3 regions of the Stenotrophomonas sp. 112478_Sma genome follow, and region 1 is predicted to be linked to each of the others. Evidence: predicted binding sites of a transcription regulator. Region 1 holds the regulator's gene; each other region holds the start of a gene.
The links. Region 1 encodes HrcA, which represses chaperone genes, less so after heat shock. Its sites were predicted from a motif close to TTNGCACTCNNNNNNNNNGAGTGCNAA; they were not measured.
Positions count from the first base shown of each region.

Region 1 (3,276 bases):
ACTGACGTCGCCCTGTTGCGACAGCGCCAGGGATTCATCGACCAGTGCCTGCCAGGCGGCTGCGGCGCGGCGGACCTGACGGCGCTCTTCCTCGTTGCCGGCATAGGCATCGAGCAGGGCCAGCTGGGAAGGACGCGCCAGCAGGGCCTGCTGTTCATGCTGGCCGTGGATTTCCACCAGCAGCGCGGCCAGTTCGCCCAGCTGGGCGAGGGTGACCGGGCGGCCGTTGATCCAGGCCCGCGAACCGCCGTCGGCGCGGATCACGCGGCGCAGCTGGCACTGGTCCTCATCGTCCAGCTCGTTGTCGGCCAGCCACTGGCGTGCGGCCTGCAGATGCTCCAGCGCGAACTCGGCCGACAGCTCGGCACGGGCGGCACCGTGGCGGACCACGCCACTGTCGGCGCGCAGGCCGGACAGGAAGCCCAGCGCGTCGACCATCAGCGACTTGCCGGCGCCGGTCTCGCCTGAAACCACGGTCATGCCAGGCCCGAATTCAAGTTCGGTAGCGCGGACGACGGCGAAATCCTTGATCGATAGGTGTCTGAGCATGGGTCTGGGGGTATCTGAGCCGCGCAACGCTAGCACGCGCACGCGGGCGGTCCAATGGCTTGCCAAGGTGATCCGGCGCCATTATCTAGTCTCCGTGTCTCACAGGTTGATTCCATGCACGGTTCCGCCGACCAACTCGCCCCGCGCGCGCGCCATCTGCTGCGCACGCTGATCGCGCGCCACATCCAGGATGGTGAGCCCGTGGGCTCGCAGACGCTGGCGCGCGTGGCCGGGCTGGAAGTCAGCCCGGCCACCATCCGCAACATCCTCGGCGACCTGGAGGACCTGGGCCTGCTGGCGTCGCCGCATACCTCCGCCGGGCGGATCCCGACCGCGCATGGCTACCGGGTGTTTGTCGACAGCCTGCTGCAGATGCAGCCGCCGGGCGAGGGCGAGCTGGCCCGCTTGCGCCAGGAACTGGCCGGTGGCGGCAGCACCCAGGCCCTGCTCGGCAGTGCCTCCGAGCTGCTGTCGGCGATGAGCCACTTCGTCGGCGTGGTCAGCGCGCCGCGGCGCGAGCAGTTCGCCTTCCGCCAGATCGATTTCGTGGCGCTGGACGGCCGCCGGGTGCTGGCGATCCTGGTGTTCGCCGACAACGAGGTCCAGAACCGGGTGATCGAAACCCGCCAGGACTTCGCGCCGGGCCAGCTGGAGCAGGTCGCCAATTACCTCAACGCCCATTTCGCCGGGCTGCCGCTGGCGGAGATCCGGGCGCGCCTGCTGCTGGAGCTGCGCGATGCCCGCTCCGAGCTGGAGCAGCTGCTGGCGCACAGCATCGAACTGGCCGAGCAGGCCCTGCAGCCCGCGGCCGACGACATGCTGGTGGCGGGCCAGACGCGCCTGATGGGGGTCCAGGACCTGTCCGACCTGGAGCGCCTGCGTGAACTGTTCGAGCTGTTTTCCAGCAAGCGCGAGATCCTGCAGCTGCTGGAGCGGACCATCCAGGCCCCGGGCGTGCGCATCTTCATCGGCGAAGAGACCGGGATGATGCCGCTGCAGGGCGTTTCGCTGGTGACCGCCCCGTATGCGGCCAACGGGCAGGTGCTGGGCGTGCTGGGGGTGATCGGGCCGAAGCGGATGGCCTACGACCGCATGATCCCGCTGGTACAGGCCACCGCCGACGTGCTGGGGGCGGCCTTTTCACCGACCGGACGCGGATCCGGTGCCGCGGACGCTTGAAACGCAGCATCCCGCCCACACTAGGGTGGGTGGAGGCGGGGAGTGACCGCCAGGGACCCAGACATGAACCACGAACATCCAGATTTCGAATCCCAGCAGAGCGCCGCCGACGCGGCCGCCGCAGCAGGCGTCAATGACGAAGTGGAGCGCCTGCGCGCGGAAGTCGAGCAGGTCAGGGCCGATGCGCTGCGTGAGCGCGCCGACCTGGAGAACCAGCGCAAGCGCGTGGCCCGCGACATCGAGCAGGCCCGCAAGTTCGCCAACGAGAAGCTGCTGGGCGAACTGCTGCCCGTGTTCGACAGCCTGGATGCCGGCCTGAAGGCCGCCGGCGACGACCCGCACCCGCTGCGCGAGGGCCTGGAGCTGACCTACAAGCAGCTGCTGAAGGTCGCCGCCGACAACGGCCTGGTCCTGATTGACCCGACCGGCCAGCCGTTCAACCCGGAGCACCACCAGGCGATCAGCCAGGTGCCGGCCCCTGACGCCGCCCCGGGCAGCGTGGTGACCGTGTTCCAGAAGGGCTATCTGCTCAACGAGCGCCTGCTGCGGCCGGCGCTGGTGGTGGTGGCCGCCGACTGAGCGGTCGATCCGGGAGCGGCCGCCGGGCATGGCCCGGCGCTACCCCCGGATCGTCATCGCCGGGCAATGCCCGGCGAACCTTGAACGGCTGAACACAGCGTTCGGGAGATGGCTTGAATGTTCCACGAGCCTCCCCCACATCCCATTCATCCACCGGCCGAGCGGCCGGACTGACATCCACACAGCATTTCTCAGGAGTCTCCCCCATGGGCAAGATCATTGGTATCGACCTCGGCACCACCAACTCGTGCGTGGCGATCATGGACGGCGGCAAGGCCCGCGTCATCGAGAATTCGGAAGGCGATCGCACCACCCCGTCGATCGTCGCCTACACCAAGGACGGCGAAGTCCTGGTCGGTGCCTCGGCCAAGCGCCAGGCGGTGACCAACCCGAAGAACACCTTCTACGCGGTGAAGCGCCTGATCGGCCGCAAGTTCACCGACGCCGAGGTGCAGAAGGACATCGCCCACGTCCCGTACAGCATCCTCGCCCATGACAATGGTGATGCGTGGGTGGCCACCAGCGATGCCAAGAAGATGGCGCCGCAGGAAATCTCGGCCAAGGTACTGGAGAAGATGAAGAAGACCGCCGAGGACTTCCTCGGTGAGAAGGTCACCGAAGCGGTCATCACCGTGCCGGCCTACTTCAACGACAGCCAGCGCCAGGCCACCAAGGATGCTGGCCGCATCGCGGGCCTGGACGTCAAGCGCATCATCAACGAGCCGACCGCGGCCGCGCTGGCCTATGGCCTGGACAAGGGCGACAACAAGGATCGCAAGATCGTTGTGTACGACCTGGGCGGCGGTACCTTCGACGTCTCGGTGATCGAGATCGCCAACGTCGACGGCGAGAAGCAGTTCGAAGTGCTGGCCACCAACGGCGACACCTTCCTGGGCGGCGAAGACTTCGACAACCGCGTCATCGAGTACCTGGTGGAAGAGTTCAACAAGGACCAGGGCATCGACCTGC
Region 1 is NZ_CM151072.1:1,631,572-1,634,847, forward strand. It holds gene recN (DNA repair protein RecN) at 1-549, opposite strand, end outside; gene hrcA (heat-inducible transcriptional repressor HrcA) at 664-1,728, shown strand; gene grpE (nucleotide exchange factor GrpE) at 1,792-2,307, shown strand; gene dnaK (molecular chaperone DnaK) at 2,514-3,276, shown strand, end outside.

Region 2 (3,276 bases), 2.1 Mb from region 1:
ATCGGGGTTGCCCGTGGCGCTGGCCACGGTGAAGGCGATGCGGCTGTCGGCAGCCGGATGCGCGCCCTGCAGGTCGGTGATGCGCGCGGCGCGGATGTCGAAGCGGCAGGCCTCACCGGCCACCAGCGCGGTGTTGGTGGACACCTTCACGCTCCTGCCGCTGGCCGGGTGGGTCAGCGGTACGCTGCCGGAGGCGCCGCAGCTCAGCGCGAAGGCGCCGCTGGCCAGGTTCACCGTCTCGCTGAACACCACTTCCAGATCGGCCGCGGCCGGGAACGTGCTGCTGCCCTGGGCGGGGGTGGTGGTGGACACCGATGGCGGCGTATTGGGACCGGGCGTACCCCCACCGCTGAAGGTCTGGCCGTTGTTGCAGCTGCCGAAGGTCTGCGTCGCCGATTCGGCCCAGGTGAAGTGGGCGTACTGGCTGCCGCTGCCCGTCAGCTGCAGTGAGGTGCCAGGGGCCGTGCTGTTGGTCTCGGCCACCGGAATGTTCTGGCTGGTCATGCCTGCGGCAGGACCGCCGGAGGCAGTGATCGTGCCCTCATAGCTGAGGAACTGGACCACCTTGCCGCTGGCGTCGACCAGCGCGATGCCGTCGTTGGGACCGTTCTGGATGCCGTTGGTCGGATAGCTGACCACGGCCAGGGTGGCGCTGCCGCACCCGGCCGCGCTGCCGGCAGGGACGGCCGTGTTGGCGTACACCGAAGCGGCCGACGGCGTGCTGCCGTTGTAGAGATACAGCCGATAGCCGGACAGATCCTCGCCGGCGGTGGCCACGACCTCGATCGCCTCGCCGACGTCACCGGCTGCGGTGCTGTCGTCGTAATGCAGTTCGTTGATGAAGACCTCGGCCTGGGCCGGCGCGGTGGCCAGGGCCAGCACGCAGGCGGTGGCGAGCGGGGACAGCAATCGCATCGACGACTCCTTGTGATTGGGAATGCGCGGCCGAGCCTAAGGCCGATCCAGTGACACTTTGTCGTAAATGAACGTCAGATATCTGACAGTGCGACGTTGGTCACCTAATTCGGGGCCGCCCCACCGCACTGCCGCAGCGTCCGGCGCGGAAACTTTTTTCGCTATGCCCCTTGAAAGCCTCCCGGGGGGCTCCATCTCTGCCGTGCTCCCGACCTTGTCGGGTTTCTTCACGTGCGGTTCTGGCACTCGCCTGGTGCGAGTGCTAACATCGCCGGACTTTTTTAGACCAATCAATCACTTAAGAGGTCTCCTATGAGCATCAAGCCGCTGCACGACCGCGTTGTGGTCAAGCCGATCGAAGCCGACGAAATCTCCGCCGGTGGCATCGTCATCCCCGACTCGGCCAAGGAAAAGTCCACCAAGGGTGAAGTCGTGGCCGTCGGTCCCGGCAAGCCGCTGGACAACGGCAGCGTGCGCGCGCCGTCGCTGAAGGTCGGTGACAAGGTCATCTACGGCCAGTACGCCGGCAGCTCGTACAAGAGCGAAGGCGTCGAGTACAAGGTCCTGCGCGAAGACGACGTGCTCGCCGTCATCGGCTGAGCCCCGCCGCGACCTGTTTCAACCTGATCCCCACATCCCAGCCGCCGGGCACGGCCCGGCGCGACCAATGAGGTAATTGCAATGGCTGCCAAGGATATCCGTTTCGGTGAAGACGCCCGTTCGCGCATGGTGCGCGGCGTCAACGTTCTCGCCAATGCCGTCAAGGCCACCCTCGGCCCGAAGGGCCGCAATGTCGTGCTCGAGAAGAGCTTCGGCGCCCCGACCATCACCAAGGACGGCGTCTCCGTCGCCAAGGAAATCGAACTGGCTGACAAGTTCGAGAACATGGGCGCGCAGATGGTGAAGGAAGTTGCTTCGCGCACCAACGACGACGCCGGCGACGGCACCACCACCGCCACCGTGCTGGCCCAGGCCCTGATCCGCGAAGGCGCCAAGGCCGTTGCTGCCGGCATGAACCCGATGGACCTCAAGCGCGGTATCGACAAGGCCGTCGTGGCTGCCGTCACCGAGCTGAAGAACATCTCCAAGCCGACCGCTGACGACAAGGCGATCGCCCAGGTCGGCACCATCTCGGCCAACTCGGACGAGTCGATCGGCCAGATCATCGCTGACGCGATGAAGGAAGTCGGCAAGGAAGGCGTGATCACCGTTGAAGAAGGCTCGGGCCTGGACAACGAGCTGGACGTGGTCAAGGGCATGCAGTTCGACCGCGGCTACCTGTCCCCGTACTTCATCAACAACCAGCAGTCGCAGACCGCTGACCTGGATGACCCGTTCATCCTGCTGCACGACAAGAAGATCTCCAACGTCCGTGACCTGCTGCCGGTGCTGGAAGGCGTCGCCAAGGCCGGCAAGCCGCTGCTGATCGTGGCCGAGGAAGTCGAAGGCGAAGCGCTGGCGACCCTGGTGGTCAACACCATCCGTGGCATCGTCAAGGTCGTGGCCGTGAAGGCCCCGGGCTTCGGCGATCGTCGCAAGGCGATGCTGGAAGACATGGCCGTGCTGACCGGCGGCACCGTGATCTCCGAAGAAGTGGGCCTGTCGCTGGAGAAGGCCACCATCAAGGACCTGGGCCGCGCCAAGAAGGTGCAGGTCTCCAAGGAGAACACCACCATCATCGACGGCGTGGGCGACAAGGCTGCGGTCGAATCGCGCGTTGCGCAGATCAAGACCCAGATCCAGGACACCTCCTCGGATTACGACCGCGAGAAGCTGCAGGAACGCGTGGCCAAGCTGGCCGGCGGCGTTGCCGTGATCAAGGTGGGTGCGTCCACCGAAATCGAAATGAAGGAAAAGAAGGATCGCGTCGACGACGCCCTGCACGCTACCCGTGCAGCCGTTGAAGAAGGCGTGGTTCCGGGCGGCGGCGTTGCACTGGTCCGTGCGGTCACCGCGCTGGCCGGCCTGAAGGGCGCCAACGAAGACCAGAACCACGGCATCCAGATCGCCCTGCGCGCGATGGAAGCCCCGCTGCGCGAGATCGTCGCCAACGCCGGCGAAGAGCCGTCCGTCATCGTCAACAAGGTCAAGGAAGGCAGCGGCAGCTTCGGCTACAACGCCGCCACCGGTGAGTTCGGCGACATGCTGCAGTTCGGCATCCTGGACCCGACCAAGGTGACCCGTTCGGCGCTGCAGAACGCGGCCTCGATCGCTGGCCTGATGATCACCACCGAAGCCATGGTTGCCGAAGCTCCGAAGAAGGACGAGCCGGCCCTGGGCGGCGCCGGTGGCATGGGCGGCATGGGTGGCATGGGCGGCATGGACTTCTAAGGTCCGCTGTTCCCGATGAAGTGAAAAACC
Region 2 is NZ_CM151072.1:3,849,203-3,852,478, reverse strand. It holds gene ACZK08_RS17550 (endonuclease) at 1-915, opposite strand, end outside; gene ACZK08_RS17545 (co-chaperone GroES) at 1,228-1,515, shown strand; gene groL (chaperonin GroEL) at 1,597-3,246, shown strand.
Region 2: a site for HrcA is predicted at 1,155-1,181, ahead of ACZK08_RS17545 (co-chaperone GroES). Genes of this name have one in related genera too.

Region 3 (3,276 bases), 2.0 Mb from region 1:
GCATTCGGTGACGCCGGCGCACGCGTGGTGATCGAGGAATTCCTCGACGGCGAGGAAGCCAGCTTCATTTCGATGGTCGATGGCGTGCATGCGCTGCCGATGGCCACCTCGCAGGATCACAAGCGAGTCGGCGACGGTGATACCGGGCCGAACACCGGCGGCATGGGCGCGTACTCACCGGCCCCGGTGGTCACGCCGGAGGTGCACGCGCGGGTGATGCGCGAGGTGGTGAACCCGACCGTGCAGGGCATGATCGCCGACGGCATTCCGTTCACCGGCTTCCTTTACGCCGGCCTGATGATCGATGCCAGCGGCGCACCGAAGGTGATCGAGTTCAACGTGCGCTTCGGTGACCCGGAAACCCAGCCGGTGATGCTGCGCCTGCAGTCGGATCTGGTCGAGCTGGTGGAAGCCGCCATTGATGGCCGCCTGGACCAGGTGCAGGCACAGTGGGATGCGCGCCCATCGCTGGGTGTGGTGCTGGCCGCGAAACCTTACCCGGAATCGCCGGTCACGGGCGAAGTGATTTCCGGCCTGGATGAGGTGCCGGCCAGCGCCAAGGTCTTCCATGCGGGTACTGCACTGGACGCGCAGGGCAGGGTGGTCAGTGCCGGCGGCCGCGTGCTGTGCGTGGCGGCGCTGGGTGACAGCGTGCGTGATGCGCAGGCCAATGCCTACGCCGGTGTGGCCAAGGTCAGCTGGGCCAACGAATTCCACCGCAACGACATCGGCTGGCGCGCGATCGCGCGTGAGCACGCGTAAAAGGCAGCGGACTGCTGCTTGGCAGGCCCAACAAAAAACCCGGCAATGCCGGGTTTTCTGTTGGATACCTGTGATGTCACATCACGCGGTGAACAGCGCCTTCATCTTCTTCAGGGCATTCGCCTCGACCTGGCGGATGCGTTCGGCCGACACACCGTACTCGTCTGCCAGTTCCTGCAGCGTCACCTTGCTGTCCGCATCCAGCCAACGGCGGCGGATGATGTCACGCGAACGCGCATCCAGTTCGGCCATGCCTTCGCGCAGCAGCTGCAGCTGGTTGTCCTCGCTGTCGGCACGCTCGTAGGCCATCGACGGATCTTCATCGTTGGCCACCAAGTATGCGGCCGGCGACGGCGGCGCATGATCGTCATCCTCGTCGCTGGGCGCATCGAAACCGATATCGCGACCGGACAGGCGCGACTCCATTTCCATGACCTCGCGCTCGGACACGTTCAGATCCTTGGCCACCGCGCTGACTTCGGCGGCGTTCATCCAGCCCAGGCGCGTCTTCGACTTGCGCAGGTTGAAGAACAGCTTGCGCTGCGCCTTGGTGGTGGCGACCTTGACGATGCGCCAGTTCTTCAGGATGAACTCGTGCATCTCGGCACGGATCCAGTGCACGGCGAAGGAGACCAGGCGCACGCCCATGTCCGGGTCGAAGCGCTTGACCGCCTTCATCAGGCCGATGTTGCCTTCCTGGATCAGGTCGCCCAGGGCGAGGCCATAGCCGTTGTAGCCGCGGGCCACGTGCACCACAAAGCGCAGGTGCGAATGCACCAGCTCACGGGCAGCGTCCAGATCGTTGCCGTCGCGGAAGCGACGGGCCAGGTCCTGTTCGTCATCGACCGACAGCACCGGGATCTGGTGCACGGCACCGATGTAGGCGTCCAGCGAACCGAGCGCACTGGGAATCGGGAGATTGTTTGCCACAAGGGCAGTAGAGGTGTTCTGGCTCATAGGCACCCATCTTAGCAGTCCGGGATTTGGACTGCTAAAGGAGAAAAAGTTCCAGCATCCTATTGATGCAACACTGGTCCCAAACAGAGCCCTACCGTAGCGCGATTTGATGACAGTGGCGAGCGCGCTTTTCGGGATTCACAATCCCTTGGAATTCAACCAATTACCTGCTGAGAACCGGCCGATTCCGGTCAAGCGGAGCTGAACGGGCCGTTCCGGAGGCCCATTCAGGCCAGGAAACGTTGCCCGGTGTTCAGGCCCGGCCGCCTGCGGAGGTCAAAGCGCCGCGCGCGGCGGCAGCGACCAGTCGATCGGCGCCTGCCCGCGACGCTGCAGGTAATCGTTGGCCATCGAGAAATGCCGGCAGCCGAGGAAGCCACGATGGGCCGACAGCGGCGAGGGATGCGGGGCTTTCAGCACACGATGGCGCCGGGTATCGATGACCTTGCCCTTCTGCTGCGCGTAGGCCCCCCAGAGCATGAACACCAGGCCTTCGCGTTCGCGGTTGAGCACATCCACCACGTGGTCGGTGAAGCCTTCCCAGCCGCGGCCCTGGTGGGCGCCGGCCCTGCCCTCCTCCACCGTCAGCACGGCATTGAGCAGCAGCACGCCGCGCTGCGCCCACGGCACCAGGCAGCCGTGATCGGGACGGGGGATGCCGAGGTCGCCCTCGATCTCCTTGTAGATGTTCAGCAGCGATGGCGGCACCGGAACGCCGGCGGGCACCGAGAAGCTCAGTCCATGCGCCTGGCCGCGCCCGTGGTACGGGTCCTGGCCCAGGATCACCACTTTCACCTGTTCGAACGGCGTGGCGTCGAACGCCGCGAAGATCTGCGGCCCCGGCGGGAACACCGCCGCGCCGGCCGCCTTGCGCTGGCGCAGGAAGGTGGAGAGTTCGCGCATCTGCGGCTGCAACAGGTAATCGCCGACCTGCTGCTTCCAGCTCGGTTCCAGCTGGATCGTCGGGGTGTCCACTACGTCATCGGTCATCGCAACAGGGGTCCATCGTTCAAGCGGGCCAGGCGCAGCTGGAACAGCACCTTGGTCACCAGCAGGCGCTCCTCGATCGGCTTCAGCACCAGATCATTGGCACCGGCCTGCAGCAACCCGGTCTGGTTGTGTGGATTGCCGTCGCCGGTCATCACCAGCACCGGCAGTCGGCGTTTGCCGTAGCCGAAATCCACGCGCACGCGCTGCACCACGTCGCGTCCGCTCAATTCGCCCTTCAGGGTGACGTCGGTCAACACCAGGTCGATGCGGTGGCGGCTGCGGCCCAGCGATTCGGCCGTGAGCAGGGTGAAGGCCTCTTCGGCACTGACCACGTGCAGCACGTTGAGCTGCTGGCGTTCGAGCATGCGCTTGGTCGCCTCCGCCACCACCCGGCTGTCCTCGATGTAGAGGATGGTCGCCCCGGGAATGGTCTGCGGCTGCACATAGCCACGGATGAAGGTCGCCAGCGCCTCATGGCCCAGCGCCTTGTCGAAATAGTCGGTGACGTACTCGGTGAAGCGCCGCTGCTCCAGATGCTGCTGCGCATCGCCGGAGACCACGATCACC
Region 3 is NZ_CM151072.1:3,891,965-3,895,240, forward strand. It holds gene purD (phosphoribosylamine--glycine ligase) at 1-762, shown strand, start outside; gene rpoH (RNA polymerase sigma factor RpoH) at 844-1,719, opposite strand; gene ung (uracil-DNA glycosylase) at 1,996-2,709, opposite strand; gene ACZK08_RS17740 (response regulator) at 2,706-3,276, opposite strand, start outside.
Region 3: a site for HrcA is predicted at 1,731-1,757, ahead of rpoH (RNA polymerase sigma factor RpoH). Genes of this name have one in related genera too.